Regions from separate parts of the Bacillus paralicheniformis genome, predicted to be linked through region 2. Evidence: predicted binding sites of a transcription regulator. Region 2 holds the regulator's gene; the other holds the start of a gene.
What was found. Region 2 encodes LexA, which represses DNA repair genes until DNA is damaged. Its sites were predicted from a motif close to CGAACATATGTTCG; they were not measured.
Positions count from the first base shown of each region.

Region 1: the regulator LexA is predicted to act here: its motif matches at 5,151-5,164, upstream of ruvA (Holliday junction branch migration protein RuvA).

Region 1 covers NZ_CP023665.1:2,980,998-2,987,874, reverse strand. The annotation lists gene CP943_RS15230 (YebC/PmpR family DNA-binding transcriptional regulator) at 59-781, shown strand; gene CP943_RS15225 (hypothetical protein) at 920-1,246, shown strand; gene CP943_RS15220 (DUF8096 family protein) at 1,336-1,515, opposite strand; gene CP943_RS15215 (poly-gamma-glutamate hydrolase family protein) at 1,910-2,620, shown strand; gene CP943_RS15210 (DinB family protein) at 2,680-3,144, shown strand; gene CP943_RS15205 (small acid-soluble spore protein H) at 3,253-3,432, shown strand; gene CP943_RS22845 (hypothetical protein) at 3,513-3,635, opposite strand; gene CP943_RS15200 (protein kinase family protein) at 3,706-4,353, opposite strand; gene CP943_RS15195 (intercompartmental signaling factor BofC) at 4,585-5,106, shown strand; gene ruvA (Holliday junction branch migration protein RuvA) at 5,230-5,835, shown strand; gene ruvB (Holliday junction branch migration DNA helicase RuvB) at 5,845-6,849, shown strand; gene CP943_RS15180 (DUF2905 domain-containing protein) at 6,842-6,877, shown strand, end outside.
Region 2 covers NZ_CP023665.1:2,024,934-2,031,810, reverse strand. The annotation lists gene tkt (transketolase) at 81-2,084, opposite strand; gene CP943_RS10485 (DUF896 domain-containing protein) at 2,248-2,481, opposite strand; gene CP943_RS10480 (YneB family resolvase-like protein) at 2,547-3,194, opposite strand; gene yneA (cell division suppressor protein YneA) at 3,213-3,524, opposite strand; gene lexA (transcriptional repressor LexA) at 3,676-4,299, shown strand; gene CP943_RS10460 (NucA/NucB deoxyribonuclease domain-containing protein) at 4,498-4,926, opposite strand; gene CP943_RS10455 (thymidylate synthase) at 5,220-6,059, opposite strand; gene CP943_RS10450 (hypothetical protein) at 6,119-6,877, opposite strand, start outside.

The DNA.
Region 1 (6,877 bases), 960 kb from region 2:
CGGGGAAAACCGTATAAAGTGTACATAGAGACGAGAATTTTTTTGGAGGTAGAAAGATATGGCTGGCCATTCTAAATGGAAAAATATTCAGAGAAGAAAAAATGCCCAAGATGCTAAACGCGGCAAAATTTTCATGAAGCTTGCCAAAGAAATATATGTAGCCGCAAAAGAAGGGGGACCAGATCCCGAATCTAACGCAAGTCTGCGTCTCGTCATCGATAAAGCCAAAAATGCAAACATGCCAAACGACAACATCGACCGCGCCATCAAAAAAGCTTCCGGCAGCCAGGATGGAAAAAGCTACGAGGAAATTACGTATGAGGGCTACGGCCCAAGCGGTGTGGCTGTCATGGTCAAATGTTTGACAGATAATAAAAACCGGACGGCGACAAACGTCAGAACCGCTTTCAGCAAAAACGGCGGCAGCTTGGGGGAAACAGGATGTGTTTCTTATATGTTCGACCGGAAAGGATATATTGCAATCGAGCGTGAAGATCTTGAGATAGATGAAGAGGAGTTTATGCTTGAGGTCATTGATGCCGGTGCCGAGGAGCTCGAAACGAGCGAAGAGCTGTTCGAGATTTATACAGAGCCCGAACAGTTTGAAGAAGTAAAGAAAAACTTGGAGGAGCGCGGCTACGAAACGGCGACAGCCGAAATGACAATGGTTCCGCAAACCTATGCAGAGGTCGATGAAACACTTCAGGAAAAAGTCGAAAAACTCATTGACGCACTTGAAGATGATGACGATGTGCAGGAAGTGTATACGAACGTTCATTAAAGGACGCCGCACCAGGTTCGCGGCGTCTTTTTATGCATTCAACCATTTAGCAGCCCTATCAAGCTGCTGCGGAATCAAGATTTGATTTTTCATCATATATTGTGAAGGAATCTGTCATCATGAGAGGAGGTTCTATAAATGGCTGAACAGCGCGAAAATGAGAAGCCTTTCACGGCTATAGACGCGGGTGCGCAAGATCAGGAAACCGCTCAAGTCATCGAAAAAATCAACAGCTTTATCACGGGATTTGGTCAATCCATCAATGAGCTGGTTCAGAAAAACAGCGGCATCGATCTGAGAGAGGCCGACCTCACAAAAAGTGAAAATGCAGAGATGAATCAAGCGGTCCAAAATATCATCAGCGAATACATTCAAAATATCAACAGCCTGAATGCTGATCTTAGCGGAAAGATCGGTGAATCGATCAACGGCATCGTCACAAACAAAGATCAAAAAGATGTTTAAGCATTTGACAGCATGACGTGTATTGCCGGCAAAGCTCCATTCAGCCTTGTCGGCAAGTTTTTTTATACATATGAGAATGTACTGTAACGCTAAATGCTTTTTTTCATGCCGCAGCGCCGGCATTCACGCAAAAACTGCCCGTTTTTTACAGAGCTTTTAAAAAGGGTGTAATCGCAATTGTCGCACCGTCCGTGGCGGACATCCGGATATTGATTGTAATCATAAACTTTTGTCAGGTCGTAGCCTTTTGTTTCATATTCTGTTTCCATGTTTTATCACCTGCATTTTTATTGTCGGTAATAGGATAACAGAACGGGGATGAAAAGAAAATATAACATCAGCACCCCGCAGATGTTACTTTTATCAAACCGTATACCCCGTTTCTGATAGAATGCCTTATTCTCAAGCGGGATAGGCTGTAGGGAAAGTCGTGCAACAAGAGACGCCTATTCTTATGAGATTTTTTTCTTAAAATTTATCGATCTTTTAAACTAATGAAAAAGCATCATTTTATTTAAATTTTTATTTTTTATCAAACTTATTCATAATTGAACGCGTCATGTCTAAAGCGTAAAATAACTGTGTCACAAAAAAGCCAAATATACAATGAGGCTTGGAGGACATGCTTAGAAATCGAAAGGTAGTGTAAAAGGGGAATAATCAATGAAGAAAAAAGTACTCATCTACTTGGTGATCGCAGCAGTGATGATAAATGGCGCATACAGGTGGTTCGAAAAAACAACCCGGGAGAACTTTCAGATCCAGGCCGGGGACAGATACATGAATTTCAAGGAATTGCAGGAACACGAAAAAAGCGGTTATGACATTGAGTACCACGAAAAAGCGGGAAGCGACTGTTTAATTTTTTCGCCTCATGGAGGAAGAATAGAAGGCGGAGTAAGCGAGCTTGTCAGAGCTTTCAAAGATGATTATTCAACTTATTTATTCGAAGGAAAAAAGGATGAGAACAACTCGGATCTTCATATTACAAGCACAAACTTTGACGAGCCTCTGGCATTGCAGAAAATAAAAGAACACCGCTATACCATCGCATTCCACGGCTATTCCGGCGACCGCCCGCACACGCTTGTGGGAGGAACGGACAGAAAGCTGGCAAAAGCCATCGTCAAATCTCTGAAAAAGTCTGACTTTTCCGCAGAATTGGTCAAAGTGGACGGGAAATTTGCCGGAACTGCCGAGGAAAACATCAATAATGAAAGCCAGTCAGGAATGAGCGTGCAGCTTGAAATCAGCACGGCTCAAAGGAAAGAGTTTTTCGAAGACTTTTCCTATAAAGAGAGGGAGGAAACAAAAACGAGAACATTCCGCAAATATGTCAAGGCGGTCCGAAGGGTGCTGCAGGACAGATGCTGAAAATGGAAACTCGTGTTATTCTGTGTATGAACTGCTAAAACACGAAGGAGGAATAAAAAATGGAACGAAAAGACCGCATCGTTCAGGAATTTATGTCCCACCGCCTGGTGACAGAAGAACTAATTCAAAAGATTGATGAAAAACATCTCGATTACAAACCGACTGAAACGTCGATGCCAGCGAAGGAACTTGTCACGCATATGCTGCAATCTTTCTATGCCTTTGCTTCGGCGGCAAAAGAAGGAAACGGAGAGTCTTTTAAAAAGAAGCCGGAAGAAACAGGGTCAAGCCTGAGCGAGCTCGCCAAAACGTATACAGAAAAAACAAAAAAGCTGCTTGAATCTTTTACGGATGAAGAATTGGATCGTGAGGTCGATTTGACCGGCGTCTTCGGACGGAAAGTAGCCGGCGAACAGCTGCTGCAGCTAGCGATCGGACACGAAATTCATCACAAAGGCAATCTGTTTGTTTATGTGCGTGAAATGGGACACACGGATCTGCCTTTGTACGTAAAAATTCATTGATTACGGGAGCCTGAAGATCACCCCTCCTTGAAAGAAAACCGGCTCAAAAGGAATACGAAAGCAGCCGGGTGTACACATTATGAGTAAAAGCAAAAGGAGGGTGTCAGCATGAATACGCATCGTGCCCAGGAAATCGTCGAATCACCCGACATGGTTGATGTTACTTATAACGGCAGGCCGATTTATATTCAGCATGTCAACGAACAAAATGAAACCGCAAGAATTTTTCCGCTCGGCCAGCCGGAGAACGAGCAGGAAGTACCGCTCGCAAATTTGAAAGAGCATTAAAAAGCAACCCCTTCAAATGAAGGGGTTTTGTATTTGTCTTATCACTCGGCCATCAAAAAAACACCCGAAAGCCCGAGTGTTTAATTTATGATTTTTGCAAGTCCTCTTACTGCCAGCCTCAGCACATAAAACAACGGCTCAAGCAAATCAACGAGATAAAGATAATCCCATTTATTATCATTTTGTTTCTTCTTTTTCTTCAACAGCTGTTTCTCCCTTCCTGACTTTAATGGGGTTATTTCATATACGGACGCGCCTTCTTTAAGTTTCAAATTACGGGTGAAATTTGTTTTTTCTGTCGGCCCATTGTTTCTGAAGCCAGTTTTTTTTATAAAGATAAGCGATCAATTCCATCCACAGCTTAGGAAGCCTTTGCGGGAAACGGCTTTTTTTATAAATGGTTTGATAGGCTGTTTTTAAGTCATCCCACTGTCTGCATTCTTTCGTCTGCAAAAACCTGGCCACATCGATGACTTTGATTGTCCCAGCCGGCGTCAGTATCAGGTTTCTGAGGTGGATATCGGATGGATTCAACCCTTTCCGCTTCGCATCGTTCAATGCGCGGTCGACCTCGCAGATCATGTCATCATCGATCGGAATGCCTTTGTTTAAACACTCATAAAAAGTGTATCCTTTAATATACTCCATTAAAATATATGATGGCCCTGTTTCATATATATCAGGATAATAATTCGAATCAGAAAGCTTTTTGTAAATCTCCGCTTCCCTTGCGGCAATGTTCTTAAATTCGGGAAAAAAGACTTTAAGAGCCATTTCCCTGCCCTCTTCAGTCAGCTTAAAAACGTATGCGCTCCTGCCTTTCCCGATCAACTCTAAGTCATCGGGTTTTTGGATAAGTTTATTGAACTTTTTTTTCGTATTATACTTTACGGCCTCTGCATAGGTTTGCGCCTTTTTCACGCCGAACTCACCTTCTTTTTAAGGGCTGGTCAAACGAAAAACTCTCTATAATGTTGTTTATACATGAGAACGAGGGGTTTTGCACCTTAAATGCTTTTGAGTTCTTCATATTGGTTTAAAAATGTAACATTCGTAAACCGGTTGTCATCTAATTGCTTTTTTAGATTAATTTTTAAAAGCGTTGGTCAAACTATGGATATGATCGTTAAGGCAAAAAAGAAGGTGATATTGATGAACAGCCAAAGCAAGTTCAAAATCGGTTTATTGCTTATTGGAAGTCTGCTGGCCGCGCTCAGCTTTCACCTGGAGGCCCTGGCGGAAAAGCCGGCTAAAGTTCAAATCCAGCTTGAAAAGGTTTATCTGGACGGGGACGTTGGAATCGAAAATAAAGTAGAGGCCGCTCGAACACTGGAAGACTTTAAAGCTGCTTATAAAGGGTGGCAGCTCATCGATCAGAAAAAGGGGTTTATTCTGTTTCGCAAACAGGTGGACGATATTTCTCCCCTCAGCAAAACAAACGGTTATATCGGAGTGACGGAAGACGGCGTGATTTCGACTTTTCACGGCCGCCCGGGCATATTATCAGAGCCGATTCAATCGTTTTTTCAGATTGATATAAAGCGCCTGGAAAGCCGGATGGCGGATGATTTGCGCAAAGGGATCCCATACCGCACGAAAAAGGAATTTGAACATGTCATTGAAGCCGTAAAATCATCCGGAAGCCAACATCATGTAAAAGATATGAAGACATGACGCTGTTATGTCTTTTTTCAGCTGCAGACAGAAGCCATTTTTAGCGAACATATGTTAACTTTTTCATTCTAGCTTTGCCTGTTTTGTGTTACAATGAAGAGCAGTCAAAGAGGTGAATGAACGTTGATCGAATTCGTAAAAGGGACGATTGATTATGTATCGCCCCAATATATTGTCATTGAAAACGGCGGGATCGGCTATCAGATCTTTACGCCAAATCCGTTTATTTATAAGAAAAACAGCAACGAAACAATCTATACATACCATTATGTAAGAGAAGATACGAATGCGCTGTACGGCTTTTCGACAAGGGAAGAAAAAATGCTGTTTACGAAAATGCTGAATGTTACGGGAATCGGCCCGAAAGGAGCGCTTGCGATCCTCGCTTCCGGCGATCCGGGAGCGGTGATTGAAGCGATCGAGAATGAGGATGAAGCGTTTCTCGTCAAGTTCCCCGGCGTAGGCAAAAAAACGGCAAGGCAGATCATCCTTGATCTGAAAGGGAAGCTTGCGGACGCCGTTCCTGAAATCGCGGCCGATCTGTTTAACCATGAAGAGCGGGAGCAAATTCATGAAGCGGAAACGGCTCTTGAGGAGGCGCTTGAAGCATTAAGAGCGCTCGGCTATTCCGACCGGGAAATTAAAAAAGTCCAGCCTCATTTGAAAAAGGAAGAGGCGCTTTCGACGGATCAATACGTTAAAAAAGCATTGCAAAAATTGTTAAAGTAAGGTGATATCATGGATGAGCGGCTTGTATCAAGTGAACTAGACAACCATGAATCAGCGATCGAGCAAAGTCTGCGTCCGCAAAGACTGGCTCAGTATATCGGCCAGGAAAAAGTGAAAGACAACCTCAAGGTATTCATTGAAGCTGCGAAAATGCGGGAAGAAACGCTTGACCATGTCTTGTTGTACGGGCCGCCGGGATTGGGAAAAACGACGCTCGCTGCGATCATCGCCAACGAAATGGGAGTCAATCTCAGAACGACGTCAGGTCCGGCGATCGAGCGCCCCGGCGATTTGGCGGCGATATTAACGGCTCTGGAGCCAGGTGACGTTTTATTTATTGACGAGATCCACCGTCTGCACCGTTCGATCGAAGAGGTGCTGTATCCTGCGATGGAAGATTTCTGCCTTGATATCGTGATCGGCAAAGGGCCGTCGGCGCGTTCTGTGAGGCTCGATCTTCCTCCTTTTACCCTTGTCGGCGCGACCACAAGGGTCGGGCTTTTAACCGCGCCTCTCAGGGACAGGTTCGGCGTTCTGTCAAGGCTTGAGTATTACACGCGTGACGAGCTTTCAGACATCGTGATCAGAACGGCGGAGCTGTTTGAGGTTGACATCGATTCGCTCTCGGCTCTCGAAATCGCGAGACGGTCAAGAGGGACGCCGCGGATTGCCAACAGGCTTTTGAGGAGGGTCAGAGATTTTGCCCAGGTGCTTGGAAACAGCTCCATCACGGAGGAAGTGGCGGTGGATGCGCTTGAACGCCTCCAGGTTGATAAACTCGGGCTTGATCATATCGACCGCAAGCTTTTAATGGGCATGATCGAAAAATTTGGCGGCGGTCCAGTCGGCATCGATACGATTTCGGCTACCATCGGTGAGGAGTCTCACACGATCGAGGATGTGTATGAGCCGTATCTTCTTCAAATCGGTTTTATTCAAAGAACGCCGCGGGGGCGCATCGTAACCCCTGATGTATACAGCCACTTTAAAATGGAGGTTCCGAACCGTGACTGAATTTCCAAAGATTTTAATGGTGCTGGGC
Region 2 (6,877 bases):
TGATGATAAAAGAAGCGACTAATTTTGTCGAAATGAAAAAAAGAGAATGATCCGCAGATCATTCTCTTTCATATGCCCGATTAGCGATTTAACAGTTTTTTCACCCGGTCAACTACATTCGCAGGCGTAAAACCGTATTCTTTCATGATCGTTTCGCCGGGAGCTGAAGCACCGAAATGGTCGATTCCGAGAATGTCCCCGTCAGTGCCGGTATATCTCTCCCATCCGAGCGGTGATCCCATTTCAATTGCGAGACGCTTTGTCACATCAGTTGGAAGAACAGCGTTTTTATATTCGGCCGGCTGCTTGTCGAAACGATCCCAAGACGGAACGCTGACAACGGATACGTCAATGCCTTCTTTTTTCAGCTCGCTTTGTGCTTCAAGCGCAAGGCCAACTTCAGATCCGCTCGCAAGCAAGATCGCTTGCGGTTTTTCGTTTTGGCTTTTCGAAACGACATATCCACCTTTTTCAACGCCTTCATAAGCTGCTTCAGGAGACTGATCGATTGTCGGCAAGTTTTGACGTGTCAACACAAGCGCAGTCGGCTGACTTTTTGATTGAAGCGCCAGTTTCCAGGCTGCTGCTGTTTCATTTCCGTCTGCAGGTCTGATGACGGACAAGTTCGGCATCGCACGAAGTGATGCCAGCTGTTCAATCGGCTCATGAGTCGGTCCGTCTTCTCCGACGGCAATGCTGTCATGTGTAAACACATATGTGACAGGAAGCCCCATTAATGCCGCAAGACGGATCGCAGGTCTCAGATAGTCGGAGAAAACGAAGAACGTTCCGCCGAATACGCGAAGGCCACCGTGGAGAGCCATTCCGTTCAAAGCTGCTCCCATCGCAAATTCACGTACACCGAACCAGATATTTCTGCCGGCGTAATCTCTCGCTGAAAAATCTCCGCCGTTTTTGATTGTCGTTTTGTTGGAGCCGGCCAAGTCAGCGGATCCGCCAAAGAAGAACGGCACTTGTTGTGCGATTCCGTTTAATACTTCCCCTGAGGATGCACGCGAAGCAAGGCTGCTTCCTTTCTCATACGCAGGTACTTTCTGATCCCAACCTTCAGGAAGCTCGCCCTTCATCGCAAGTTCAAGCTCTTCGGCAAGTTCCGGGTGGGCTTTCTTGTATGCGGAGAACAGCTCGTTCCATTCCGCCTCTTTTTTCTTGCCCGCTTCTTTCACTGTTTCGTTAAAGTGTTCGTACACTTCAGAAGGGACATGAAAATCTTCTTCGTATGTCCATTCATACGCTTCCTTCGTTAATTTCGCCTCTTCTGAGCCAAGCGGAGCACCGTGAACGCCGGATGTTCCCGCGCGGTTTGGAGAGCCGAAACCGATCGTTGTTTTCACTTCAATTAATGTCGGCTGCTTTTCATTTTGTTTCGCTTTCTCGACGGCCGCCGTAATCTCGGCAATGTTATTGCCGTCTTCAACATAAAGCACTTCCCAATTCATCGCTTCAAAACGCTGCTTCACATTTTCAGAGAATGAGCGGTTTAATTCACCGTCAAGCGAAATGTCATTTGAATCATAAAGCACGATGAGACGGCCGAGTTTCAAATGTCCCGCAAGCGAAGCCGCTTCCGATGAAATTCCCTCCATCAAGTCTCCGTCACCGCAAATGCTGTATGTATAATGATCAACGACGCGATAGTCGTCACGGTTGTAAGTTTCCGCAAGGTGACGTTCAGCAAGCGCCATTCCGACAGCCATTCCGATTCCTTGGCCAAGCGGGCCTGTCGTCGCATCTACACCCGGAGTATGTCCGAATTCCGGATGTCCAGGCGTTTTGCTTCCCCATTGGCGGAAATTCTTGAGGTCTTCAATTGAAACGTCATACCCGCTTAAGTGAAGCATGCTGTACAGAAGCATTGATCCGTGTCCGGCGGACAGCACAAAACGGTCCCTGTTAAACCAATTCGGATTTTCAGGGCTGACATTCATCATTTTTGTCCAAAGCGCATAAGCCATCGGAGCAGTCCCCATCGGCATGCCGGGGTGACCGGATTTAGCTTTTTCAATCGCGTCTATGGAGAGTGTTCGTATTGTTGCGACAGATTTTAATTCAATCGTTTTCATTATGATCCCCTTCCTGTATGGACTCTACTTTCTTATCATAAATCTACCCATCGGTTTTCACAACCATTTCAGCTCAAAAGCAGTGAAAAATGACGAATCTTTACCTTCATTTTAAATTGTAGTATATACAAAAAGGGAATACGATATCGGCGTATTCCCCAAATTAATGCAATCGGCGGTTTCTTTTTTCCTGTTTGAGCTTTTCAGGCGTCACATCATTACCTTCAGGATCAACAATCGTCACAGTTTTCAACGTGTTTTTCATAGACGCGCGGACGCCTTGAAGATATTCCTGGCGAAGCTTCTGCTGTTCTGCTTTTTCTTCGTCTGTTAAAGATCCGCTCTTTGCTTTTTTGGCAAGCTCGTTAATTCTGGCTATTTTTTCATTAGAAATCATAAGATACTCCTTTGATTCGGTATATATCCATCATACTACTAAATCCGCTTTCGTTTGACAACAGATTAGTCTGCAAGGCCGTCCTTATACTCCTGGTAGCGGCGGTGAACGGTTGCTTTTGAAATGCTGTATCCGAACCCTCTCAACACGGCTGCAATCTCCGCAAACGTCAGCTTGTTCTCCCTGAGCCTGACGATTTCTGAAAGAGGCGCTTCGATCCGCTCTCTCCCGCCGCCTTCATTGCGGTGTTTCAGATTCCTCTCCGGGCGGTAGCCGTTTTCGACCGCCTTCTTCATTCCCCGCTTAATTTTCAGGTTATGTATTTTCCGCTGGTATTCTTCGACAATGCCGACAATCTCCAAAACCATCGAATCCGCTTCGGAAAGCTCAAGTTTTCCCCGGTGAGCCAGCGTGTAGATTTGAACGCCTTCTTTATATAAACAGTGAAGAAGGGCAATTTTGGCATTCCCTCTTCCAAGTCGCGTATCATCCTGTATTAAAACTGCGTCAATGTCTGATGTTTTGATTTCCTCGAGCAGATCGAAGACGCCGTCGCGGTCCATCTCATATCCGCTCGCCTGTTCGGAAATGACGTTCACGACGTTCATCCCGTGCTCGGCGGCAAGCGACTGGAGCTCTTCAGCCTGCCGTTTTAATGAGGTTTCCTGCTGCTCCTTCGCAGTGCTTACCCTGGTGTAAATAATCGCATTCATGGAAATCCCCTCAATCATTTATTCTACAACTGCAAGCTGATATTGATCGGAGTGCTGTTTGGCTACCGGCAGGACCAAAACATCGCCCGGTTTAATAACGGAGGTCGGCAGATTGTTTTTATCGGCGACCCATTCGATGAATTTTTGTTTGTCAGCGGGTTTTCCGCCTTTGATCCGGTCGGCCAGCTCCCACAATGTATCGCCTTCCTGCACTTCTATTTTAACATATTGCTTTCTTTCTTCGATTTTACCGGCAAAAGACACAAACAGAATACAGCAGCTGATCACAGCAGTAAACAGACTGACAAAAATCAATGATTCTCTTTTCATATCCATCACCCCAGAATGTTTGTTCGGTTTTATGATTTCAGTATACATACGAACAAATGTTTCTGTCAATCGTTTTTTTCGAACCTATGTTTGTACTCAAAGGAAAAACATGCTATAATCTAGCTAAAATCGACGTTTTGAGGTGCAAAAAATGACGAAGCTATCAAAAAGACAACTTGATATTTTGCGTTTCATTAAAGAAGAAGTGAAACGCAAAGGCTATCCGCCTTCCGTCAGGGAGATCGGAGAAGCGGTCGGCCTGGCGTCAAGTTCAACGGTACACGGCCACTTGGCAAGGCTTGAAACGAAGGGATTGATCAGAAGGGATCCGACGAAGCCGAGAGCGATCGAAATTCTCGATACAGAGGAAGAAATTCACATTCCAAAAAACCAGGTTGTCAATGTCCCGGTCATCGGAAAGGTGACGGCCGGTACGCCGATTACCGCAGTCGAAAACATTGAGGAATACTTTCCGCTTCCAGACCGCCTGGCGCCGCCGGATGAGCATGTCTTTATGCTGGAGATCATGGGCGAAAGCATGATCGATGCCGGAATTCTTGATCAGGATTATGTGATAGTCAAACAGCAGAATACCGCAAACAACGGAGATATCGTCGTTGCGATGACCGAAGACGACGAAGCGACTGTTAAGCGGTTTTTCAAGGAAGAAACCCATATCCGCCTTCAGCCGGAAAACCCGACGATGGAACCGATCATCCTCCAGAATGTGACGATTCTCGGAAAAGTCATTGGCGTATTCCGCACGGTTCATTAAAAAACGGACTCATCAGCAAAACCGCCGGTCGGCGGTTTTTTTTCGCACGAAAAAACAGGCTCACATCCATACGGAAATGAAGGATGCGAGCCTGAAACAGAGGGATTGATCATATGCTTACATTACCATTATCCCCCAAACAAGTTTTCCTGTCAACAAAAATGTTTCCTTGAGGAAACATTTATCGTTGTCTCCCTTTTATCGAACGATAAACAAAATTCTCGTCCCGTCAGCGTAATCGCTCAGCCTGTTCCCGACCCAGGAGCCGGCTCCGCGGTTATCCGATGAGCTGACATATCTGACCGACGCTCCTTTTCCCCCTTCTTCACACATGGCCATCGGCCATTCGTCACGGTCAAAGCCCGGCTTAGTCGGAATCCCCTTTAATGATTCCTGACGGCGCTTATCCGCTCCAGATCTTTCAATTGTGCAGACATCTGAATGGCCCGCTTTGATCGCATCGCTTATATGAGCACCTGTTTCAGGATAGCGCGATGCCGGAAAATACAATACGTCATCATACCTTGCAGCGCCTTCGGCATGCTGAGGAGAATATGCAGCCCCTCCCGAAAGCCCAAGCAGCACCAATGCGGAAAACAGCAGATGAACCGCCCATTTTTTGATCATGACAAAAACAACCTCCTCTTGTATATGCTGGTGTCACTAACAGATTAAGAGAGAATTGTTTTTGCTTTTCGGGCTCTTTGTGAAAAAGACGTTTAGAATGTGTAAATAAACGTAAGTTAAATGCTCGGGGCATACCCGTGAAAAACTGCATGTGCTTTTTGCGTCCGCTCTAAACGTATACACGGCTGCCGTCAGGAAACATGCGGCAGCCGGATATGCAAATTTTTTCATCGTTGTATTTTTTAAAAATGATTCATTCACACAACAAAAAAACAGGCGGAAAATCCGCCTGTTTATACGGCAACTTCAAATGTCAGCTTGTCGCCGTGCTTATAGTCAATTAATTTAAAATCATCGATTGTAAAGTCATAAAAGTTTTTGATGTCCGGGTTGATCCACAGCTTCGGCGCTTCATATTGCTCGCGTTTCATCTGAATGTTTAAATTATCGATGTGACGGGTATAGATGTGACAGTCGCCGATATTGAAGATGTATTCGCCCAGCTCATAACCGAGGACTTGGGCGATCATGCGCTGCAAGACGTTATATTGGAACACATTGAACGGGTTGCCAAGCGCCATGTCATTGCTTCTCGCTCTTACTTCCAAAGAGAGCTTTCCTTCTTTCACATACCATTGCGTCTCATAGACGCAGGGCGTCAAGGCCATGCCGTCCAAGTCATCGGGATTCCACAGCATGGTCAAATGCCTGCGTGAAGACGGATTATGCTTTAACTGATGGAGCAAATAATCCACTTGATCGGCTTTCTGCCCGTTAACCGTTCTGTTTTTCTTCGCTAATTGATAGCCGTAGGCTGCTCCGATTGTGCCGTCTTCAAGCCGCCATTGATCCCAAATATGAACCCCCATATCGTTCAAAACTTGAACATCATTGGATTTCAGCTGCCAGATCCAAAGCAGCTCTTTGATGGCCGTTTTCCACGCCACCTTCTTCGTCGTCAAAATCGGCACTTCCGAATTGTCAAACCGCATTTTTTCGCTCATGATGCTCAGCGTATGAGCCGGCGTTCCGTCTGAATCCCACTTCGTCCGGACCTGATATTCTTCATCGGAGATCCCTGATTCAATAATTTTTTGAATGATTGCATTGTATTGCTGGTCATAATGGCTCATCTTATCCTCTCCTCTTTCCACATGATATGTATAAAATGAGTTTTTTTCAAGATTTAAGATCATACGCGGGTTTGATAAATCTCCAACGCTTTCTTGATAACATTTTTATCGTATCCGGTGACATCATGGATTTTCTCAGTCCAGCCTTCAATTGTGTCCGGCTTCGCTTCTCTGTATAATCCTTTGCTCGTGCTAAGATATATGTCCCAGCCGCTGAATTCCCAATGCGCGATTTCATGTTGAAACGGAATTCTGCATTCCAGTAATGGCGCAGGCTTCAATGCCGCTTGCGAGCATTCAGCTGCCTCCCAAAAAACGGACATGTCAACAGGCTCTGTAGAGTAGACTTGAGTTGACACCTTTCCGTTCGGCCGATGGTAAAGGACCTTAACTCCGCCGGTTGTCGGCTTGACTTGAATTTGTGCTGCCGGGAAAAAACCGTCCAGCTTTTCACTGGTATAATCTTCACATTCGCAGTCGATCAGAATCGGCTGCAGCCATTGATCTCCCAGATCACATAAAAAGCGCCGTCCTCTTTCATCAAGCGCGATGACTGCGGCATGCGCGCGTTCTGTTTTGAACGAACGGCCGATCGGAAAAGCTTCCACTCCGTCTTTTGTAAACTCGTCCAGCAGCCAAATCGAAAGGTCAAAGCAATTGCCGGCAATGCCGTACTCTTGGTGGTGTTCCTTCATCATTGAGACGTTCCGCTGTTTCTGATCCCCTCCCTGATGATAAAACCATGCCTTTGTCAGCGTTTCCATCGGAAAAGCGTCGAATCTTCTCCACGTACGGAGAATGGCATCCGGAGCAAACAT